2 regions of the Agrobacterium sp. 22-209-1 genome follow, and region 2 is predicted to be linked to the other one. Evidence: predicted binding sites of a transcription regulator. Region 2 holds the regulator's gene; the other holds the start of a gene.
What was found. Region 2 encodes LexA, which represses DNA repair genes until DNA is damaged. Its sites were predicted from a motif close to TGTTCNNNNTGTGTTCNG; they were not measured.

Region 1: a site for LexA is predicted at 3,788-3,805, ahead of ACQZ48_RS05375 (PA0069 family radical SAM protein). Genes of this name have one in related genera too.

Annotation. Positions count from the first base shown of each region.
Region 1 covers NZ_JBNWCH010000002.1:224,466-236,397, forward strand. Annotated here, with positions in the region: gene ACQZ48_RS05365 (S41 family peptidase) at 269-1,444, opposite strand; gene ACQZ48_RS05370 (ribonuclease HII) at 1,527-2,180, opposite strand; gene ACQZ48_RS05375 (PA0069 family radical SAM protein) at 2,515-3,672, opposite strand; gene ACQZ48_RS05380 (glycosyltransferase family protein) at 3,947-4,465, shown strand; gene ACQZ48_RS05385 (FAD-binding oxidoreductase) at 4,479-5,912, opposite strand; gene ACQZ48_RS05390 (L-threonylcarbamoyladenylate synthase) at 5,963-6,940, opposite strand; gene ACQZ48_RS05395 (DUF6656 family protein) at 7,006-7,614, opposite strand; gene ACQZ48_RS05400 (aromatic ring-hydroxylating oxygenase subunit alpha) at 7,946-9,190, shown strand; gene ACQZ48_RS05405 (FAD-binding oxidoreductase) at 9,198-10,280, shown strand; gene ACQZ48_RS05410 (BA14K family protein) at 10,466-10,927, shown strand; gene ACQZ48_RS05415 (BA14K family protein) at 11,151-11,666, shown strand; gene ACQZ48_RS05420 (transporter) at 11,724-11,932, opposite strand, start outside.
Region 2 covers NZ_JBNWCH010000004.1:166,666-178,597, reverse strand. Annotated here, with positions in the region: gene ACQZ48_RS12000 (ABC transporter substrate-binding protein) at 1-1,142, shown strand, start outside; gene ACQZ48_RS11995 (branched-chain amino acid ABC transporter permease) at 1,293-2,327, shown strand; gene ACQZ48_RS11990 (branched-chain amino acid ABC transporter ATP-binding protein/permease) at 2,329-4,101, shown strand; gene ACQZ48_RS11985 (ABC transporter ATP-binding protein) at 4,098-4,820, shown strand; gene lexA (transcriptional repressor LexA) at 5,119-5,841, shown strand; gene ACQZ48_RS11975 (glutathione S-transferase family protein) at 6,095-6,772, shown strand; gene ACQZ48_RS11970 (ComEC/Rec2 family competence protein) at 6,792-9,221, opposite strand; gene gltA (citrate synthase) at 9,529-10,818, shown strand; gene ACQZ48_RS11960 (amino acid ABC transporter ATP-binding protein) at 10,895-11,629, opposite strand; gene ACQZ48_RS11955 (amino acid ABC transporter permease) at 11,607-11,932, opposite strand, start outside.

The DNA of each region.
Region 1 (11,932 bases), on a different contig from region 2:
GGTGGAAAAGCTGGTTCGGGATATGGTGCCGCCTGTACTATGGAAATGCGGCATGCGCTCCAGCAGGCCTCCGTCGGAGGGGCGGTGATTGGCTTTATTGTTTTTGATACTCAATGTCGGATTGCGCTTCCGCTCTGCGCCAGAAGCGAACGGATGAAGTGTGCATCGCTGATTGCCGTGGCGCCGAAAGCGAAGGCGGCCATTCCATACCTGGCGCAGCATTTTCCGAGGGTCGACCGTCAGCAGTGTGGGCTTAACCGCCGTTCGTCTAATCGTTCAGACTCTTTAGAACTTGTTGGTAGAATGCGCCTTGTGCGTTCTCAGCAGTAGACCTTACGACCCATTCCCAATCCAAAATCAGTTTTCCTGCCGGGACCATTTGCTGCGCGATTTCAGCCGGTGTGGTTTCGTTGCTGGTTCCGTTCTCCCAGTCGTGAAAGGCCGATGAGTATCGAACGACCGCTCCGCTGACAGGCAAATCGAGTAACCCTCCCTCGGCAAAAAAACTTAACCCGTCGCCCATTTCTTCGCCGATGAGTTTGAGCCTGCGTCCCAGACTATGTTTGAGAATGGCTACAAATACTATCGCTGCGGAAAACGTGAATTTGTCGACAAGCACAGCGACCTGCCCGCCTGCGTTTTCTGAGATGGCGTCGATCAAGGGCATCGTTTGAAGAAAGTCGCCACCGGTGTTTCCGCGAACGTCAATCAAGAGTTTTTTGTTCGGGCAGGCGCTTACATGCTCCGCTGCACCGGAGATGGCTTTCGGCAGCGCAGTTTCGCTTGGATCGAAGAAACTTGGCAATGATATTGAAAGCCCAAGCCCCTGCCAGTCCTCGAGCTCTGCAAATCGCTCGGGTTTCCAGGTTGGATCAGCCTTGCCATGCTCGTTTCTCGGGTAAAGCATCGGTGCAGGAACTGTCTGCCCGTTCTCCAGTTTGAAATTGGATATCCGCCCATTATCGTCTTTCACGCAATATTCGGTCGTATTCTCTTTTGAAGAGAAACCGAGGCGGGTCAATGCATACGGCCATGCGAGAAGAATCGGTCCGATGACCCTTTTCCTCTGACGTGTTCCTGCCAGAAATTTTTCTGCGGCGGCTTCAATTTGGCCCAACGGTGTGCCGTTGACTGCTATCAGCTCTCCTCTTGGCGCAGTTGTTTCCAGTGCCGTTTCAGTTAACTGCACCGCCGTCCCGACGCTCACGAACCTCAGCGGCAGCACCGAGATGCAATCGTTCGGGATCAGCCGTGTATGTCCGTTTTGAGGAAGTGCGAGCAGGCGCATCGCAGAAAACAGAAAGGCCTCTTTGGAGCCCTCCAAAGCATAACGTCGGGTGTCACAAATGCAGCTGTCTATCGCCGCCTGTTCGATCCGTCGAAAGCTGGGATCGGTCGGCAGGACGGTGTCCAGAATTTTCTCGAGATCTTGCGTCAGGGACATGATTTACGGTGCGCATAGTTGCTCGTCGATGTCCAGATCGGGTCGATAGCGATTGTTCTGGTTGGAACTCCATTAGTTGTCATCAATCCCGCTTCAGCGGCCGAAAGCTCATCCGGTGCAGCGCGCAAGGCCCGTGGCTTTCAATGGCGCGCAGGTGGGCCGGCGTGCCGTAACCGGCATGGCCTTCGAAGCCGTAGGATGTGTGCACCACACCCGCTCGTTCCATCATCCGGTCGCGGGTCACCTTGGCGACGATCGAGGCGGCGGCGATGGAGAGGGAGCGGGAATCGCCCTTGATGACGGCCTTGGCTTCGCAGGCGATGCCGGGCGGGCGGTCGCGGCCGTCGGCCAAAACGAGGGCAGGGGAGATTTCGAGGCCCAGCACGGCGCGGCGCATGGCGTCGAGGCTGGCGCGCAGGATATTCATGCTGTCGATCAGGCCGGGGCCGGAGGAGGCGACGGATACGATCGAGCTTTCCATGATCTGGACGAACAGGCTTTCCCGTTTCTGCTTCGTCAGCTTCTTGGAATCGTCCATACCCTTGGGAATATTGTCCGGATCGAGAATGACGGCTGCCGCAACCACCGGTCCGGCCAGAGGTCCCCGGCCTGCCTCATCCGTGCCGGCCACGGGCCAGAGGCCCTTCTTTTTCGCTTCCAGTTCGAAGGAAAAATCCGGGCCGGTATCGGCAAGGTCGAAAAGAGCAGGAGAATCGGGTGTGGCCGTGCGTTTCATGCGGCGAAACTCGCATACACACCCGATCTCCTGCAAGCCCCCGGAAGCGGGCGATGACAGGCGCGGTGAGCCGGGGTCAAGGGGCGTGGCTCACCGTGCCCCTGAGGTCATCATGACCTTTGATCCTCCAGCGGGGCGGCGGAGGAAAAACGATCGCACGCGAGGCGGCGGGTTCCGGGGGCAATGTCCGGCAGGCCAGGGAAAACCCGCCGGGCATGTCGTCAGGGGCATGGCCGGTCAGAACGAAGGACCGGCGCTCCTCATAATCTTCTTCCTGATATAGACGCGTCGGCAAGACGGCCTGGATCAACAGGTAGCGCCGTCAGCGCCGGTTTCAAAGCAGCGACAATTGCACCCCCGCACCGCCCGGCGGAACGAAGAGATCGTCGCGCAGATGAATGCCACGGCGGATGAGACCGAGCCTTTTGCTCGCCATTTCGAAACGTCGGCCGATCTGCCAGGCATAGGGGCCTTCACCCTTCATGCGCTTGCCAAACTCCGCATCGTAATCCTTGCCGTCACGCATGGAGCGCACCAGCGACATGACGTGGCGGTAGCGGTCCGGATAGTTGCGCAACAGCCAGTCGCGAAACAGCGGGCTCACCTCCAGCGGCAACCGCAAAAGCACATAAGACGCCTCGGTCGCACCGGCGGCCTTGCCGGCCTCGAGAATACGTTCGATCTCATGATCGTTGAGCGCCGGAATGACGGGCGCCATCATCACGGCCACGGGAATGCCGGCATCGGTCAGCGCCTTGACGGCTTCCAGCCGCTTCTCCGGCGTGGCGGCGCGCGGTTCCATGTTGCGCGCGAGCTTCCGGTCCAGTGTGGTGACGGAAATACCGACCTTGGCGAGCCCCTTTTGGGCCATGGGCGCTAGAATGTCTATATCCCGCTTGATCAGCGCCGATTTGGTGACGATGGCGACGGGATGATCGGCCTTGGCCAGCACTTCCAGTATCTGCCGCATGATGCGCCATTCGCGCTCGATCGGCTGATAGGGGTCGGTATTGGTGCCGATGGCGATCACCCGCGGCTTGTAACCCGGCTTCGCCAGTTCCCGTTCCAGCAGCTTCGCCGCATCCGGCTTGGCGAAGAGTTTGGCTTCGAAATCCAGTCCGGCGGAAAGCCCCATATAGCTGTGCGTGGGGCGCGCAAAGCAATAGATGCAGCCATGTTCGCAGCCGCGATAGGGATTGATGGAGCGGTCGAAGGGGATATCGGGTGATTCATTGCGGGTGATGATGCTGCGCGGCTTTTCAACCTGCACTTCGGTGCGGAATTCCGGCATGTCCTCAAGAGTCTGCCAGCCATCGTCGAAAACCTCGTGCTGCAGGGTCTCGAAGCGCCCATCCGGGTTCAGCCCGGCGCCACGGCCGCGACGGCGGTCGATCTCGATGCGCAGGCCGGATGCATCGGCCAGCGCATTGGCAATATCCGGCATATGGCTCGGCTGGAAGGCAGCCTGCCCCGAAAGCGTATGGTTTCTCATCTGGATGCTCCCAGGACGCCGCACGCCTTTCGAGGCACGCTCAACGCCCTAAACCGTTTCCATCCGCACAGGCTTTCAACCGCCTGCCGAATGATTAAATTCCTACATCAGGAATGAGAACAATACAAGAACAAAATTGCAAATTCGGCTCGTTCTCCAGAGGTGGGCGCGGCCCCGTCCGGAGACTGTGCGCCGGCTGGGCAAGGACAGCCTTGGATTTTTACCGCGATGAGCGTAGTGGCAATTTATTGTGCGATGCGTTAGAGCTATGCAGATGTTGACAGTCATAATGGAATGCCGGGATCACGAGCCGGAACTGGCGCACACATTGTCTGCGCTCGTCACCGGGGCCGTGGAGGGGCTTGTAAGCGATGTTGTGATCCTCGATCACGGTTCGCGCGATGGATCGTCGCGCGTCGCCGATGCCGCCGGCTGCCGTTTTTATGGGCAGTGGGACATCGAAGACGTGGTGAAGTCTGCACGCGGCGGCTGGCTGCTTCTGATCGAGCCCGGCGCGCGCCCGCAGGCGGGCTGGATCGACGAGATTCTCGAATATGTGGCGATCTGCGCGCAGCCGGCCCGCTTTTCGCCCTCGCGCTATCACCGGCGCAATGTCCTCAGCCGTATGCTGCGGCGTATTCCGCCATTGGAACACGGATATCTTCTGCCAAAGAAGCATGCGGTGTCGATTGCGAAATCGGGCATGAGCCTGACACAATTTGTCGGCACGCAGAAGCCGCGCCGGCTGAATGCGGAAATGGTGCCCGCCTGGGCGCTGCGGGCCTCGGCGTAAGCTTGAGGCCGCTTTACCCGGCCAGAACCTTGCCGGGGTTCATGATGCCGGCAGGATCGAAAGCGTGCTTGATGCGCCGCATCAGTTCCATTTCGATGCCGGGGCGGATGGCCGCCAGCTCGTCGCGCTTCAATTGCCCGATGCCGTGTTCGGCCGAAATGGAGCCGCCGAGCGACAGCACGATGCCATGCACGATCTCGTTCATGTCGCGCCAGCGGCCAATGAATTCGGCCTTGTCGGCTCCCACAGGCTGGGAAATATTGTAGTGAATATTGCCGTCGCCCAGGTGTCCGAAGGCGCAGACGCGGGCGCCCGGGATGGTGGCAAGAACCGCCTTTTCCGCCGTCGCCATGAATTCCGGTATTTTCGACACCGGAACGGAAACATCGTGCTTGATCGAGCCGCCTTCGGGTTTCTGCGCCTCCGACATGCTTTCGCGCATATGCCAGAGCGCCTGCCGCTGCGCTTCGGACGCGGCGATCACCGCATCCTGAACCAGCCCCGCCTCAAAACCGCGCTCCAGCAGCGATTGCATCATGCTATCCGCCGTCTCGGCCGAATCGGAGGTGGAGATATCGATGAGCGCGTACCAATCATGCGGCTGTTCCAGCGGATCGCGCACGCCGGGAATATGCCGGGCGGTGAATTCGACGCCGATTCGCGGCATGAGTTCGAAGCCGGTCAGCGCCGTGCCGCAGAGATTGGAGGCCATTTCGAACAGTTTCAGCGCGTCTTCGGTGGAGGTGAGCCCCGCAAAGGCCACCTGATGGCCGAGTGGCTTCGGGAAGAGCTTCAGCACCGCGCCGGTGATGATGCCAAGCGTGCCTTCGGAACCGATGAAGAGATCGCGCAGATCGTAACCCGTATTATCCTTTTTCAGCCGGCGCAGCCCGTTCCAGATTTCGCCGGTCGGCAGCACGACTTCCAGCCCGAGGCAGAGCTGGCGCATATTGCCATAAGCGAGCACCGCCGTGCCGCCGGCATTGGTGGCGAGATTGCCGCCGATGCGGCAGGACCCTTGAGAGCCGAGCGACAGCGGGAACATCCGCTCCACGGAATCAGCAGCCTTGTGAATGTCATCGAGAATGCAGCCGGCATCCGCCACGATGATATTGGCGACCGGATCGATATCGCGAACGCGGTTCATGCGCTCCAGCGACAGGATGATGTCGGTGCCATCAGCGCGCGGTGTCTGTCCGCCCACGAGGCCGGTGTTGCCGGTCTGCGGCACGATGGCGGTGCCGGTTTCGCTGGCGAGCTTGAGGATGGCGGCAACCTCTTCGACCGAACCGGGCCTGATGAGCAGCGGCGAGGCGCCGCGATAAAGCCCGCGATTTTCCACGAGGCGCGGCGCCATTTCCGCCGGGTCGCGGACCGCGTTCTTTTCGCCGACAATGACGGCAAAGCGGTCGAGAATGTCGGAGGAGGGGATGGCGGTGGTCGTCATGGGCGGCGTCTCGCTGGCTTTTGAAACATGGGCGAAAGGATTGGGCGCCGTTAGCCTCGCGGCGCGGCGGCGCGGGACAGGCGGTCGTTGATCGCCTCTCCGAGGCCATGGGTGGGAATGGCGGTGATGGCGATCATGTCTGCGCCGCTTGCATCGGCGGCTTTCAGATAATCGAACAGATTGGCGGCGGCCTCGGCAAGATCGCCGGAAGGGCTGAGATCGAGCACGGCGCGCGCCATCTCTTCGCCGGCAATGGCGACGCTGCCGAATCGGATCAGCGCTTCACCTGGCCGAACCGATGTGGCGTGAAGGCGCACGGCCGCACCCGGCGCATAATGTGATGCCAGCATTCCCGGCGCCTCAATGGCGGCGGCGGCCTTTTTCGGCCGTTCGAGGTTTTTTCCCGCAACGCGTTCTATATCCTCGGTGACGACGCCGCCGGGACGAAGCAGCCGCACCCGGCCATCCTCCTCCACCTTGACAATGGTGGATTCGACGCCGACGGTGGCCGCGCCGCCATCGAGAATGAGATTGATCTTCTGGCCAAGATCCGCCTCCACATGGGCTGCACTTGTCGGGCTGATTTTGCCGGAACTATTGGCGCTGGGGGCGGCGAGCGGCCTGTCGAATCGGCGGATCAGATCACCGGCAAAACCCTGCGGCACACGAATACCGACCGTATCGAGCCCGGCCGTCGCCAGCGAATGAATGTCGCTTCCCGCCTTCAGCGGCAGCACCAGCGTCAGCGGGCCGGGCCAGAAGGCCTTTGCGAGCTTCAGCGATATGGGATCGAAGACGGCGTAACGTTCGGCCATGGCGATATCGGCCACGTGGCAGATCAGGGGGTTGAACTGCGGCCGGCCTTTCGTCTCGTAAATGCGGGTGATCGCCGCCGGATTGGTGGCGTCGGCGGCAAGGCCGTAGACGGTTTCCGTCGGCAGGGCGATGGGTTGGCCGGCGGCAAGCTCCGCCACGGATGCTTGCAGGGCTGTTTCCCGCTCATGTTCAATGTTGATGTGACGCGCCATGATGCTGCCTTTCAGGGCGGTCAATAGCGTATTTCAGGCTGGAATGGAAATCGCTATCGCGGCTTTTATATCGCCTTGATGATCCTGCGCATCTCCTCGGACCGCGCGCCAAGCATCAGCACGTTTTTCAGCGCCACGCGCGGATCGTGGGTCTGGAACAGCAGGCCGCCGCGATGCACGGAGGTATCGACGGCGACCTCCTGGTCGGGAAGCGCGTTGATGGCGACGGCGAAATACATCCGCGAGTAGCGCGCATCGATATTTTCGAAGAAGTTTTCAGCCCCGCTCAGCTCGGCGAAGAAATTCGCGAAATAAAAGGACCAGAGCACATGGCGCTCGGCATCGAAGCTGGTTTTCGCCGCCGTGACGTGACAATAGCCGAGATGCGGCCGGTCATTGAGCAGATGGTGAAAAACCATCTTCGGAAAACGGATGGACTGGTGAAACCCGTTCAGACGGCTGTGGGTGGCGTCGGCGGCAGCTTCCAGCTTTCGCCCCGTCAGAGCAGCCACTTCGTCATGGCTGTAATAGGCACGTTCTTTCGGCAGCCATCGCTCTTCATAACGGCTGATGCGCCCTGTCCGCAGAAAATCGGAATGCGCGGTCTTCGAGCGTATCGGTGCGACCGAATGCATGCTCGCATCGAAATAGCGTATGCGTGTCGCCTTCTCCACCAGGAACACCCTCGTTGCTGCGGTCCGGCAAGATAAATTGGGGTGCGTTAATACTCCGTTGCGCCGCATCCCCCGTTTTCTTACGGGTGGGGAGTAAAGAGTGCGGTATTATGCGTCATATTGCGACGTCGTTGCAGGCGCTAAATAGCTGTCGGATTTAGCAGTGGAATGGCTTGTGGCGGCGGATTGCGCATGTCGCAATTTGTCGCCAATGCGGAAGCCGATGTCGCTGTCTGTGCTGCCGCAAATGACCGCCGGTGTTTAGATGAGTACATGCTTCCGCAACCCCGCAAATGGTGTCGGGCAGGGCGGTTTGATCGAGGATTTGGCCATGGAATTGCGTGATACCGTATTGCGCCAGCTGAAAAACCGCCGCGAAGGCTTCAGCCTGGAGCAGCCCTTCTACACGGACCCGGATTATTTCAAACTGGACATGGAAACCATCTGGTATCGCGACTGGCTGTTTGTCGGCCATGATTGCGAAGTCCAGAAGTCCGGCAGCTATTTCACCGTGCAAGTCGGCGCTTATTCTGTGGTCATCGTTCGCGGCCGTGACGGGCAAATCCGCGCCTTCCACAATTCCTGCCGCCATCGCGGCTCCCGCGTCTGCACCACGCAGAAGGGCCAGTCGGCCCGCCTTGTCTGTCCCTATCATCAGTGGACCTATGATCTCGACGGCAAGCTGCTGTTTGCGCGCCATATGGGCGAAGAGTTCGACAAGGGCGATTTTGGCCTGAAGCCGGTCGCCTGCGAAACCGTCGCCGGTTACGTCTTTATCTGCCTTGCCGATCAGCCGGCCGATTTCGAGCCGATGCGCAAGGAAGTCGAGAGCTACATGGCCCCGCACCGTATCTGGGAGGCGAAGGTCGCGCATGAGAGCACGATCATCGAAAAGGGCAACTGGAAGCTCGTCTGGGAAAATAACCGCGAGTGCTACCATTGCGCCGCAAACCACCCGGAACTGTGCCGCACCTATCCCGAAAACCCGAGCGTGACGGGAACGGACGGCGGTGCGAGCGATCCCGAGATCGGCGGCCACTGGGCGCGCTGCGAGGCCGCCGGCCTGCCGAGCCGTTTCAAGATCGACAAGAACGGACAGTTCCGTGTCGCCCGTATGCCGCTGATCGGTGAGGCGGAAAGCTACACCATGTCCGGCAAGCCCGCCGTGCGTCGGCCGCTGTCTGATGATGTGAGCATCAGCCATATCGGCGCGCTGTTGCTGTTCCATTACCCGACGACCTGGAACCATTTCCTCGGCGACCACACCATTTCCTTCCGGGTGCTGCCGCTCAGCGCCACGGAGACCATGGTCACCACCAAATGGCTGGTGCACAAGGATGCCGTCGAAGGCGTGGACTACGATCTCGAAGACCTCACCCACGTCTGGAACGAGACCAACGATCAGGATCGCCGCATCGTCGAGGAAAATGCCTTCGGCATCCGTTCCCCCGCCTATGAGCCCGGCCCCTATTCCATGGAGGACGAAGGTGGCGTGATGCAGTTCGTCAACTGGTATTCCGATTTCATGATCGACCGGCTCTCGGGCGACAAGTCCCGGCTTTCGGCTGTAGCGTGATGCGAAGATGAATATGGTTGTGACCTATAAACATATTGATGAGATGAAGCCCTGGAGCGACAAGCTCCAGCTTCTGGAATGCATCTCGGTGACGCCCGAGACGGCGGATGTGATGACGTTTCTGTTCCGTTCGGAGGATCAGAACTGGTTCCGTTATCTGCCGGGCCAGTTCGTCACGCTGGAACTGCCGGTGGGCAAGGAGCCGCTTTACCGCACCTACACATTGTCCTCCAGCCCGTCGCGGCCCTATGCGCTGTCGGTCACGGTCAAGGCGCAGGCCAACAGCATCGGCACGCGCTGGATGTTCGACAATCTGAAACCCGGCATGAAAATCCGGGCGCTCGGCCCGCTCGGCGACTTTTCCTACGTCAAGCATCCCGGCGACAAATATCTGTTCATCTCGGCAGGCTCCGGCGTCACGCCGATGATGTCGATGGTGCGCGACATGAGCGACCGCGCCCCGCAGAGCGATATTGCTTTCATCAATTGTTCGCGCACGCCCGGCGATATCGTCTTCCGTCACGAACTGGAATATCTCGCCCGGTTCATGCCGAACCTGTCGCTCGGCTTCATTGTCGAAAAATGCGGACGCACCGATCTGTGGTCGGGGCTGAAAGGCATGGTCGACAAGGCCAAGATCGCGCTGCTGGCTTCCGATTTCATGGAGCGAACCGTCTTCTGCTGCGGCCCGGAACCGTTCATGGCGGCGGTCCGTTCGATGCTCGACGCGTCCGGTTTCGACATGGGGCGCTATCATCAGGAAAGCTTCGCGCCGGCTGCGCCGGTCACCGTTGGTGAAACCGTACTTACTGGTGCGGATGGCGAAACGCTGTCGATGGTGGGTTTCACCCTTTCCGGAAAAGAGATGGCCTGCCAGCCCGGCCAGACGGTCCTGATGACGGCGCGCGCCGCCGGCGTCCGTATCGGGGCGGCCTGCGAATCCGGCATCTGCGGCACCTGCCGGGTACTGAAGCTTTCCGGCGAGGTGGAGATGAACCACAATGGCGGCATTCTCGACGAGGAAATCGAGGAAGGCTATATTCTCGCCTGCTGCTCGCGCCCGTTGACAGATGTGAAGGTGGAGGCCTGACGCCAGCAGGCGTTTCAAACCTCTTTCATTCACGGGATGGTTGTCATGGAACCAAATTTTCCTAAATTCGTTTGCACGTCATCGAATTCTTTTCGGGCATAGAGCGGGGGCTAACCTTGATCTCCGACAAGAGCGAGTGAGTGAAAAAGGCGCGGTCAACGCGCTGAAGCAAATGGAGGAAGGTCATGATGAATTTCCGGAGAACGAGTGTCGCGACAGCGATTGTCGTGTTCCTGACCAGCTTTACCCCATCGCAGGCGTTTCAGGTTCCTGTTCCGGTGACGAAGCCGGCTGTGGCGACTGAAAATGTGGTGCCGGTGCAGTACCGTGAATGGGATCGTCGCCGCCATTGGGATGGGCGACACATGCGCCGCCCGCCACCGCATCGAAACGGCTGGTACAACGGTCACCGTGGTTATCGCGATCGTCGGCCGGGTTACCGTTACCACAACGGTTACTGGTTCCCGCTGGCAGCCTTTGCGGCAGGTGCGATTATCAGCGGCGCCATGCAGCAGCCGCGTCCGGCCTATGGCGGCAGCCATGTGGCTTGGTGTCAGAACCGCTGGCGCTCGTATCGCGCCTATGACAACACCTACCAGCCGTATAACGGTCCGCGCCGCATATGCGTGTCGCCTTACAGCCGCTGATGACGGTTTTTCGAGAGCCCGGATTAATCCGGGCTTTTGCTTTTGCAGCGCCGCTGTCGATAAACGAAGCGTGATGACGCCGTTAATGCTGGGTTCAGGCGCAAACGCCTAGCTTTTATTTCGTAAGTTGCAGCCAGATGAAACAAACTGGCCCAATGGGAAGAAGAAAGTGTTATTATTCACGGACAACGGCCTGTTGACCGTCGTGGATGGAGGAAGTCAGATGAAAAGCTATATGAAAAATATCCTGGCTGCCGGTCTTTCTGCAATCGTGGTTGCAGGAGCGATCGTTCCGGCGGAAGCGGCAATGCCATTGCCGACCGCGCCGAAGAGCGTCGAGACCGCCGGCAGTGACGCCGGCAACAATGTCGTGAACGTGCAATATTGGCGTGATCGCGACCGCTGGGGCGATCGCCGCGGCTGGTATCGCGGTCATCGCGGTTATCGCGAATATCGTCCGGGTTACCGCCACCACGACGGCTATTGGTTCCCGCTCGCAGCCTTTGCGACGGGCGCCATCATCGGCGGCGCATTGTCGCAACCGCGTGAAGTCTACCGCCCGGTTCCGGAATATCGTCCGCGCCCGGTCTATCGGGAATACCGCCCGATCTATCGTGGCGGTCTGAGCCAGGCGCATGTGAATTGGTGCTATGGTCGCTATCGTTCCTACGATGCCCGCACCAACACCTTCCAGCCCTATCACGGCCCGCGCCAGCTTTGCTATTCGCCTTATAGCTGATGGCTTGCCAGGCTGAAATTGACAGAGCCGTCCGATCATACCGGGCGGCTCTTTGCGTTAGAGGATTCGCGCGCGCTTCAGCACGAACCAGGCAAGCGCCACCGAAATAACGATGAAGATACTGGCCGACAGCGTGCCGCCGGTGCCGACGGTAAACGGCAGTTCATCCGTGTTCATACCGAAAAAACCGGTCACCAGCGAGGGCGGCAGCAGGAACGCCGTCATCAGCGACAGGATATAAAGATGTCGGTTGGTTTCGGAGGAGA
Region 2 (11,932 bases):
AGCGTATAATGACATGGATGGCAACGGCTGTTGCCCTGACGATGACGGCAGGCTCGGCTTTCGCCGATATCACCATTGGTGTGACCATACCCACGACCGGACCGGGCGCTGCGCTGGGTATACCGCTCAAACAGTCGATCGAATTGTGGCCGTCCGAAATCGACGGTGAAAAGCTGAAGGTCATCCTGCTCGACGATGCCGGTGATCCCTCGGTTGCAACCACCAATGCGCGTCGCTTTGCCAGTGACGACAAGGTGGATGTCATCGTCGGTTCTGCCCTCACGCCGGCCGCGATTGCTGTCGCAGGCGTGGCGAATGAGACGGAAGTGCCGCATTTCGCGCTCTCGCCAATTCCGCCAACGGCCGCGAAGAAATGGAACTTCGTCATGCCGCAGTTCTCAACCGTCCTGGTGAAGAGCATGTTCGCCCGCATGCAGAAGGACGGTACCAAACGTGTCGCCTTTATTGGTTTTGCCGATTCCTACGGCCAGCAGTGGGTCGATGCGCTGAAGACCACGGGTAAGGACTATGGTCTCGAACTGGTTGCGGAGGAGCGTTATGCCCGCGCCGACACCTCTGTTTCCGGCCAGGTACTGAAGTCGCTTGCCGCACGTCCGGATGCCGTCTTCATCGGCGCATCGGGCACGGGTGCCGCCCTGCCCCAGATCGGCGTGCGCGAACGCGGCTTCAAGGGCAAGATTTATGTCGTTTCGGGTGCAGTCACCTTCGATTTCCTGCGGATCGCCGGCAAGGCCGTTGAGAACACCGTGTTTTCCTCCGGCCCGGTCATGGTCGCGGAAGATCAACCGGATAGCTCGCCCACCAAGGAACAGGGCCTTGCCTATCTCAAGGCTCTCGAGGCCAAGTTCGGCGCAAACGCCCGAACCCAGTTCGGCTCGCATGTCTGGGATGTGATGGTGATTCTGAACAAGGCCGTTCCGGTTGCGCTCAAGAAGGCAAAGCCCGGCACGCCCGAATTCCGCATGGCACTGCGCGATGCCATCGAAACAAACGGGCCATATAACGCCACGCACGGTGTCTACGAATTCACGGCCGACGATCATTATGGCCTCGACCAGCGGGGCGTCGTGCTGCTGACGGCGAAAGACGGAAAGTTCGTACTGCTGCCCGACGATAAATAATCCGCGGGACTGGAAACACCGTCGGGGAGCCTGTCTCCCCGGCCTACCCCACGAGGGAAAACGCCGCGTGCCGTGGCGAAACCGGCCCCGGATCGCCTGCACTTGAACTATTCGTCACGCCTTACCGAGAGCCAAACCAAAGGGTGCATTTTGGACGCGACTATTGCCACATTCCTGATCCAGGACGGCGTCACCAATGGCGCGATCTACGCGCTGCTGGGGCTCGCTATCGTTCTGGTCTTCGCCGTCACCCGGGTGATCTTCATTCCGCAAGGTGAGTTTGTCGCCCATGGCGCGCTGACGCTGGCGCTGCTCGATGCCGGGCGCGTGCCTGGCACGCTGAAGCTGCTGTTGTGCATGAGCGCTGTGGCCCTCGTTCTCGACCTTTGGGGAATGCGGCGGGGCATGCGCCTTTCGCCGCTGCTGCGCGCGATGGCCATCAACGTTGCGCTCCCGGGTCTGATCTATGGGCTGGTCGCCATTCTGGCACCCATGCAGCTGCCATCGTTCCTGCGCGCCCTCATCACCATCGCCATCATCGCCCCGATGGGATATTACGTCTATCGTATCGCCTACCGACCGCTTGCCGACGCCTCCGTGCTTGTGCTTCTCATTGCTTCCGTTGGCGTGCATCTGGCACTGATGGGGCTCGGGCTTGCCTTTTTCGGCCCGGAGGGCCTGCGCGCAGCGCCGTTGAGCGACGCGGGCTTCACGCTCGGGCCGATGCTCGTCAGCGCGCAAAGCATCTTCATCTATCTCGCGACGATCCTCGTGATGGTCGGCCTCTACTTCTTCTTCGAAAAGACGTTGCTTGGCAAGGCCCTGAAAGCAACGGCCATCAACCGGCTCGGCGCGCGACTTGTCGGTGTTCGAACGGAACTGACCGGTGTCACCGCCTTTGTGCTTGCCGCCGCAATCGCGGCCATATCAGGCGTGCTGATCGGTCCAATCACCACCATCTTCTACGACACGGGCTTCCTGATCGGCCTCAAGGGCTTCGTTGCTGCCATTCTCGGCGGCATGGCAAGCTTCCCCGTTACTGCCATTGCCGCGATCGGTGTCGGGCTGATTGAGGCCTTTGCGTCCTTCTTCGCCAGCGATTTCAAGGAAATCATCGTGTTCGGTCTCATCGTGCCGGTGCTGATCTGGCTTTCCTTCGGCGCCAGCCATCATGAGGAAGAGTGATATGACCCTCGGCAGACACCTCTATCCCGCCATTGCCGCGCTTCTTCTCGTCGCCGCCTTCCCGCTGCTGCCGGTTCCACCATTCTGGGTGACGCTCGCCAACAATATCGGGCTTGCATCTCTGGTCGCCATCGGGCTCGTGCTGTTGACCGGCGTTGGTGGCATGACCTCCTTCGGTCAGGCGGCCTTTTGCGGTTTCGGCGCCTATACGACGGCGGTTCTGACCACGGCCTACGGCTTTTCACCCTGGCTCACGCTACCGGTGTCTCTCGTTGTCGGCGTCATCGTGGCCCTGCCGCTAGGGCTGATGACAGTCAGGCTTTCCGGACATTACCTGCCGCTCGGCACCATCGCCTGGGGGCTTGCGATCTATTACCTTTTCGGTCGCATCGAACTCCTCGGCCGGTATGACGGGATCTCCGGCATTCCACCACTCTCGGTCGGCAACGAACCGCTGATGAGCAGCAGCTCGATCTATTACGTGATCTGGATATTCGTCGTTGCCGTGGCGATCGGCGCGCAGAACCTGCTCGACAGCCGTGTCGGGCGCGGCATTCGCGCCCTGCGTGGCGGCTCGCAGGCAGCGGAGGCGTTCGGCGTGAATATCGAGCGGGCCAAACTGACCGTCTTCGTCTTCGCAGCCGTTGTAGCAGCGCTGTCCGGCTGGCTTTACGCCCATATGCAGCGGTCGATAAACCCGACGCCTTTCGGGCTCGACATGGGCATCACCTATATGCTGATGGCCGTCGTCGGTGGTTCGGGCCGGGTTGTGGGCGCCATCTTCGGCGCAGCCGTGGTGCTGGTGTTAAAAGAGGTGCTGCAACGGGTCCTGCCCGGCCTTGTCGGCACCTCGGTGAATGTAGAAATGATCGTGTTCGGCGTGCTGCTCGTCCTGATCCTACAGCTCTCGCGCGACGGTCTTTGGCCACTTCTGGAAAAATACCTGCCGGCCCGGCCGCCGCGCGCCATCCGCCGCGACGGCGCCAGTCTTGAATCGCGGGACATGCCTGCGCCCGGCAGTCCGCTGGTCGGGGTCGATCGGGTGCGGAAGACATTTGGCGGACTGACGGCGGTCAACGATGTCAGCTTCGATATCAAGGCCGGGCAGATCGTCGGCCTGATCGGCCCGAACGGCGCCGGCAAGAGCACGACTTTCAATCTCATCACCGGCATCCTCGGCCTTTCCGGCGGCAACGTCACCTATCAGGGACAGAAGCTTTCAGGCCTCAATCCCCGGCTGATCGCCAAACGCGGCATCGCCAGAACCTTTCAGCATGCCAAGGTCCTTCCAACCATGTCGGTGCTCGAAAATGTCGCTCTCGGCGCGCATCTGCGTGGCAATGCCGGCGTTTTCCGGAGCTTCTTACGGCTGGAGCGAAAACAGGAGCAGGCGCTGCTTGCCGAAGCCGCCCATCAGCTCGATCGCGTCGGTCTCGGTGCTCATCGCGACCGTCCCGCCGGCGACCTCGCTCTCGGGCAGATCCGAATTCTGGAAATTGCTCGCGCGCTCTGCCTCAACCCGACGCTTCTGCTGCTCGACGAACCGGCGGCCGGTCTGCGCCACGGCGAAAAGCAGGAGCTCGCCACACTGCTGAAAAAACTGCGGGCCGAGGGCGTGAGCGTGCTGCTCGTCGAGCATGACATGGGTTTCGTCATGGGGCTGGTCGATCACATCGTCGTCCTCGATTTCGGCACCCTGATCGCCGAAGGCAAGCCGGCTGAAATCAGGCAACATCCAGCCGTGATCGCGGCTTATCTTGGGGGTGCAGCGTGAGCGGACATCTACTCGACATCAAAGACATCCACGTTGCCTATGGCCGGGCGGAGGTGGTGCATGGCATCTCGCTTTCCATGACATCCGGCAGCATCGTCACGGTCATCGGAGCAAACGGGGCGGGCAAGACCACGCTGCTCAACGCCATCATGGGCGTCGTGCCTTCGCGCGGGACCATTCTTTACGACGGCGCGCCAGTGCCCGATACCATCGAGGCCCGGGTTGCCGCTGGCCTTTGCCTCGTGCCGGAAAGGCGCGAATTGTTCGGGTCGATGACCGTCGAGGATAATATCGAGCTCGGCGGATTCCTGCGCTCACGCCAGGAGCGCAACGAAACCCGTGAGGAAATACACGCACTCTTTCCACGCCTTCGCGAGCGCAGCAAGCAGCTTGCCGGAACGCTTTCCGGCGGCGAAAGGCAGATGCTGGCGCTCGCCCGGGCACTAATGAGCCGGCCGAGGCTTTTGCTGCTGGATGAGCCTAGTCTCGGGCTTGCGCCGTTGATCGTCGCCGAAATCCTGCGCATCGTTGCCGAACTGCGTCGTACCGGTGTCTCCATCCTGCTGGTCGAACAGAACGCCCGCGCCGCGCTTGAAATCGCCGACGAGGCCTACCTCGTCGAACTCGGCGAGGTCCGCCGCTCAGGCCCGGCCGCCGAACTCGCCGTCGATCCGGCACTGATGGCGAGCTATCTCGGACCGGGCGAACACGCCCTCTAAGAAAATCCTCGTAACGGATATGAGCGATTTGCCGTCTTAGACGGACGGATCGTCGTACCGGATGCCTGAAACACAGAGCTGCCTTCAATTGCCCACTTCAGACGGCAGTTCCTCCGATTATCAAAATAGTCACCAACCCTACCGGCTCTCGGCAGTTCAGGCTTTCGAATATCAAATCACCATCTGAGATGCACCCTTCACGAAATTTTAGGGGATTGCGGAACACATATGGAACATATAGTGTTCGTTCTGTATTTGTTTCGCGACTTCAACGACGATTCTCAAGGGTGTTTTCCTCATGCTCACGCGCAAACAGCAGGAATTGCTTCTCTTCATTCATGAAAGAATGAAAGAGTCCGGCGTGCCGCCCTCCTTCGATGAAATGAAGGACGCACTCGATCTTGCTTCCAAATCCGGCATTCACCGGCTGATTACCGCACTCGAAGAGCGCGGGTTTATTCGCCGGCTACCCAACAGGGCGCGAGCGCTGGAAGTGATAAAATTACCTGAGGCCTATACGCCGGGCGCAAGGCCGCAGCGTGGTTTCTCACCGAGCGTCATCGAAGGCAGCCTGGGCAAGCCGAAGGCGCCGGAGCCGGCCGCGACCCCCAAGGCGCCTGCCAATGATCTCGGCGGTGCCGTCACCGTGCCGGTCATGGGCCGCATCGCCGCCGGTGTGCCGATTTCCGCCATCCAGAACAACACCCATGATGTGGCCGTACCAGTGGATATGCTGGGTTCGGGCGAACATTACGCGCTTGAGGTCAAAGGCGATTCGATGATCGAGGCCGGCATTTTTGATGGCGATACCGTTATCATCCGCAACGGCAATACGGCCAATCCGGGTGATATCATCGTCGCGCTGGTGGATGATGAAGAAGCGACCCTGAAGCGTTTCCGCCGCAAGGGAGCCTCCATCGCGCTGGAAGCTGCGAACCCGGCCTATGAGACCCGCATTTTCGGGCCTGATCGGGTGAAGATACAGGGCAAGCTGGTTGGGTTGATCCGCAGATATCATTGATGCCGCCGCCGGTTTGGATAAGCCGAAACGGTTGAACGGCGGCATATCTGGCCTGCAAGATGAAGGGCGCGTCATTTCGTTGAATTGATGCGCCTTTTCTTTTTTAAATGGCAAACGCGCTCGTCGTTGCGAAAATGCGGTTGTGCACGACGGCCCATCCATCAATTGGCGTTATGGGAGCCATGGATTCTTTGCGATATTCCAAGACCATTCGCAGATATAGAAATGCGCATCCTATCTGGGGAAAAACGCCATGTACGATCTTTATATTGCCAACAAGAACTATTCCTCATGGTCGCTGCGGCCCTGGGTTTTGATGCGCACGCTCGGCATCGCCTTTAATGAAAAACTCGTTCCCTTTGGCGAAGGTGTTGCCTTCTCCAGCTTTTCGCCGACGGGCAAGGTGCCGTGCCTTGTTGATGAGGGCGTGACGGTTTGGGAATCGCTGTCGATTGCCGAATATCTGGCCGAGAGACATCAGGGTGTCTGGGCAAGTGACAAGCAGGCACGGGCCTGGTCACGCTCGGCGGCAAGTGAAATGCATGCGGGCTTCTCTTCGCTGCGCAATCTCTATCCAATGTCGGTCGGTATCCGCGTAAAACCGAAGGGCGGCGATGCCGGGCTTGCCGCCGACATAAAACGCATTGATGCGCTGTGGAGCGAAGGCCTCGCAAAATTCGGCGGACCGTTTCTCGCCGGTCAGAAATTCACGGCGGTCGACGCCTTCTTCTGCCCGGTGGCGTTCCGTTTCCAGACCTATGGCGCCGATCTTTCGCCAGCGGCGAAGGCCTATTGTGACAGGCTGCTCTCCCTGCCCGCCATGCGCGAATGGTATGAGGCCGGACTGAAGGAAATCTGGCGCGATCTGCCGCATGAAGAAGAGATCGGCAGCATTGGCGAATTGACCGCGGATTTGCGCGCCACGGCCTGACAAATCATGCTGGCAGCACTCACTGCGATGCCGTCAGCAACCGGGTGACGGCTTCAGGCACATCACGGTCAAAGCGCCCGCTTTTCCAGTCGTAGAAGCGATGTTCGCTCCACGGCCTGTTGGTGCTGGCGGTTGCAGCGCGCATCCGCCCCACCACCCCCGCCTGATCGCTGCCGGCGAAATTTATCTCTACCGAGTCGATGCGCCTTAATATGTCGCGATTGAGCAGTAGGGCACCCGAGCGGCATTGCGTAAACGAGGTTCTGCGGGAGACGATGACGATATCGGCGATGTCACAGGCTTTCCCGGCAAACCGACCGTCTTCCAGCACGATGATAAACTCGCCGCTTTTCGCGCGCGCCGCACACCAGATGCCTGTCCTGCAGGTGAAGACACCGGGCGCGGCATCTCTCAGCGTCGTTATCATCTCTCGGGCCACGACCTTCATGTCCTCCGGCGCAAGCTTGGATTTTGTGGTGAGAGCAACGGTTGTTGTCGGAGCCCCCGTCTTGAGAAAGACCGGTGGGAGCGGTTTTTCAGGCAACAGCAGCGCCCTCTGCCATTGCTCATAGATGAAGCCCTGCGGCCGCGTTTTTGTGGTGTAGACCCTGCCCTCGTCCAGAAGCGCCACCAGCTTGCCTTCCTCATGGACAAGCAGATCAGGCAGACCGCGTTGGGCGACGGCTCCAGAGAGGCCGAAGGCCAATATCAGAGTGGGCAAGCCGAGTAGCGCCAAACGGGTGCGCAGCAATGCCAGCAGCAGAAAACCCACAGAGGCAATGCCGATGAAAGCGCCATGCGGTCTCCCGGTCGCCGCGCTGCCGCCCCAGGACGCGACCTCGTCCGCAACCTCGATGACAAGCGCCATGCCGTAACCCATGACCTTCAGGAACGGCGCATCGAGCCCGAAGGGCATCAACAGCATGGCGATGAGGCCGAAGGGCATGACGATCAGCGACATCAGCGGCATGGCTGCCAGATTGGCGAAAAGTCCATAGGTGGTGACACGCTGGAAATGCTCGGCGGAATAGATCGCCGTCGAGAGCCCGCCGATCAGCGATGTGGTGACGACACCGCCGATGACGGCGCCTGCCGTTCCCGCCACCGTCATCCACGCCGGTTTGCGCCCGATGAACAGACGCTCCCGGTCGGTGCGCCATCGGCTCCAGGCGGCATAGGCCGCAACGAGCGCGATCGTTGCGGCGAAGGACATCTGGAAGCTCGGTCCCATGATTTCCGAAGGAGACAGCGCGAGGATAACGAGAGCGGACAGCGCAACATTTCTGAGGCTGAGCGAGGGCTGATCGAACAGTACCGCAATCAGCATCACCGACATCATCAGCCAGGCGCGTTCGGCAGAGACGGCAAACCCTGATATCAGGTAATAGGCAAGCGTCATCAGCAGTGCCGCAAAAGCGGATATTTTCTTCACCGGCCAGCGCTGGGCAAAGGCCGGAAACAGGCTGAAGGCAAGCCTCAGCCCGACGAAGAATATGCCTGACGCCAGCGCCATGTTGAGCCCGGATATGGCAACGATATGGGCGAGGCCGGAAAGCCGCAGGGCTTCCATTGTTTCCGCCGATATGGCCTGTCTCTCATCGGTGACGATGGAGGCGGCAAAAGCGCCGGCGTCACCGCCGATGGTGCTGCGGATGCGCTCGGCAATGGCGGTGCGCAGGCCGTAAAGCCGCATATCGGCCCATTCCAGCCAGTCCTCTTTTGCGTCGATATCAGGGGCAGTGATCGTCTGCGGCGGCTTATAGAAAAAGCCGGTCGCGCCTATGCCCCTGAAATAGGAGGCGAAGGCGAAATCATTGAGACCAGGCAACGCCGGACCGGATGGCGGCGAAAGCCGCGCCTTGCCGCGAATGACCGCACTGAGTGCCACCGGCTTTCCGCCGCCGCGGGCCAGCAGCGAAACCATTCCAGGCAGGCGTGACAATGCCGGCGCTTCTGTCGCAGCCAGTTGCACCACATACCGCCAGTCGCCGCGGGCATCGACCTCCCGGCGCAATACCGTGCCTGATATGGTGGTGGTGACGGGCGTATCCAGCACCACCGTCCCTGCCCTCCGCGTTTCAAATTCGGCGAAAAGCATGCCCAGCAACAGCAGTGCGACGAGGCTGCACGCCGTGGCCACCAGAGTCGCGTGATATCGGGTGGCGAATGCCAGGCCGGCGGCGAGCAAAAATAGAACAACAAGAAGCGGCAATGAGGGTGCTGCATCAAGGGAAAACCAGAGGATCGCCCCACAGCCGATGAAGACCGGCACGAAAAGAAAATCATGACCGAATGCGCGTTCTTCGGCGAGGCAGTTGGTGATTTTACGGATAATGGCCATTTGCGGTTTCGGCCTGCTGACAAGGGCCGGCAGACCATACGTCGCGATCTCGCCGGTCCGGCGCTGCGGAGACAGCATTTCCGCCGTGCGGGGCAATCCGCCCTGCATCGTTTCGGCATATCCGAAATGCTGTTTTTCCCCTTGATCAAGCACTCTGCGCCGCGCCCCTGCCGCACCGGAAACAGGTTTGCAGGTGGACGCGCGGGATTGCAATGCTTTCCTTTAACCCTGCGTTGACCGAGATTGAGTTGCCATGATCGATAAAGCGAAAAGCAACGCAATTGCGTTTGCCGCAATGCACAATTTGACCTTTGGATAGCTTGGCATCTGCGCAAGGATCATATAGCTAATCGGTAGACGCTTAACCGCGGGGTGTGTCTCAACGCCCCCACCCGCATGTTTTCGGAGGATCAGTATGACGGAAAAAAGCGCTACAGTGACACTTGGCGAAAAGCAGGTGGAACTCCCGGTCAGGGAAGGCACGATTGGACCAAGCGTCGTCGATATCGCCACGCTCTATAAGCACACGGGCTCCTTCACCTACGACCCGGGTTTCACGTCGACGGCCTCCTGCGAATCCAAGATCACCTATATCGACGGTGACGAGGGCGTTCTCCTGCATCGTGGTTTCCCCATCGAGCAGCTCGCCGAACAGGGCGACTTCCTGGAAACCTGCTATCTGCTGCTCTACGGCGAATTGCCGACGGCTGCGCAGAAGAAGGATTTCGACACCCGCGTCACGCGCCACACCATGGTGCATGAACAGATGAGCCGCTTCTTCACCGGCTACCGTCGCGATGCGCATCCGATGGCTGTCATGTGCGGCACGGTCGGCGCTCTCTCGGCCTTCTACCACGACTCGACCGACATCACCGATCCGCACCAGCGCATGGTCGCTTCGCTGCGCATGATCGCGAAGATGCCGACGATTGCCGCCATGGCCTACAAGTACCATATCGGCCAGCCCTTCGTTTATCCGAAGAACGATCTGGATTACGCCTCCAACTTCCTGCACATGTGCTTTGCCGTGCCTTGCGAGGACTACAAGGTGGATCCGGTTCTGGCCCGCGCCATGGATCGCATCTTCATCCTGCATGCCGATCACGAGCAGAACGCCTCCACCTCCACGGTGCGTCTTGCCGGTTCGTCAGGTGCAAATCCGTTCGCCTGTATCGCGGCTGGCATCGCCTGCCTCTGGGGCCCGGCTCACGGCGGCGCCAACGAAGCGGCGCTCAACATGCTCAACGAAATCGGCACGGTTGACCGTATTCCGGAATATATCGCCCGCGCCAAGGACAAGAACGATCCGTTCCGCCTGATGGGCTTCGGCCACCGCGTCTACAAGAACTACGACCCGCGCGCCAAGATCATGCAGAAGACGATGTACGAAGTGCTGGAAGCCACCGGCAATTCCGACGATCCTATCATGCAGGTCGCGCTGGAACTGGAAAAGATCGCTCTTTCCGACCCATACTTCGTCGAAAAGAAGCTTTACCCGAATGTCGACTTCTATTCCGGCATCACGCTGAAGGCGCTGGGCTTCCCCACGACCATGTTTACCGTTCTCTTCGCTCTTGCCCGCACCGTCGGCTGGATCGCACAGTGGAACGAAATGATCGAAGATCCGCAGCAGCGCATCGGCCGTCCGCGCCAGCTCTATACGGGCGCCGGCAAGCGCGACTACGTCCCGGTTTCCAAGCGTTAAACCGCGAAACCCTGTAAGATCAAAGGCCGGCAGGTTTTCACCCGCCGGCCTTTTTTGTTGTTGGTCCTGATGGTTCTTAGTGGCGCGCCGCAACGCCCAGAAACTGCTTGAGCTCGGGTGTGGAGGGATTAGAGAACACCTCCTCCGGTGGGCCGATTTCATGCACCCTGCCCTCATGCATGAAAACAACGCGGGAGCAGACGTCGCGCGCAAATTTCATTTCATGCGTCACCATCAACAGCGTCATGCCTTCGCCGGCGAGTTCCCGCACCACCGCCAGCACCTCCGAGACCAGCTCGGGATCGAGCGCCGAGGTGATCTCGTCGCAAAGAAGCGCGATCGGCTGCATCGCGAGTGCCCGGGCAATGGCGACGCGCTGCTGCTGACCGCCTGATAGTTCATCGGGATAGGCATCGAATTTATGCGCCAGACCCACCCGTTCCAGCATCTTGCGGGCAACGGCTTCCGCTTCCGGTTTGGGTGTCTTCTTCACTACGGTCTGCGACAGCATGACGTTGCCGCCAACGGTCTGGTGCGGAAAGAGATTGAACTGCTGGAAGATCATGCCGACCTTCAGCCGCAGGGCTTTCAGATGCAGATCATCATCGAGAAGCTGCGCGCCGGCAACCGATATGGAGCCGGCCGAAATCGTCTCCAGCCCGTTGATGCAGCGAAGCAGGGTGGATTTGCCCGATCCGCTCTTGCCGATGATGGCGATGACCTCACCGGGCTCCACATCGAGGTTGATGCCTTTCAGAACCTCGTTGCTGCCATAACTTTTGCGGACTTCAGTGATTTCGATGAGCGACATTGAGCTTCCTTTCGAGGATCTGGCTGCTCTTCGACAGAGGCCAGCACAGCGCGAAATAGATAAGGGCGACGAGGCCATAAACGGTGAAGGGCTGGAAGGTGGCGTTGGTGACGACCGTGCCGGCCTTGGACAGTTCTACGAAGCCGATGATTGAGGTCACGGCCGTTCCCTTGATGACCTGCACGAAGAAACCGACGGTTGGCGGAATGGCGACCCGCATGGCCTGCGGCAGGATGACGTAGCGCATCTGTTGCAGGCGTCCCATGGCAAGGCTTGCCGACGCTTCCCATTGGCCTTTCGCGA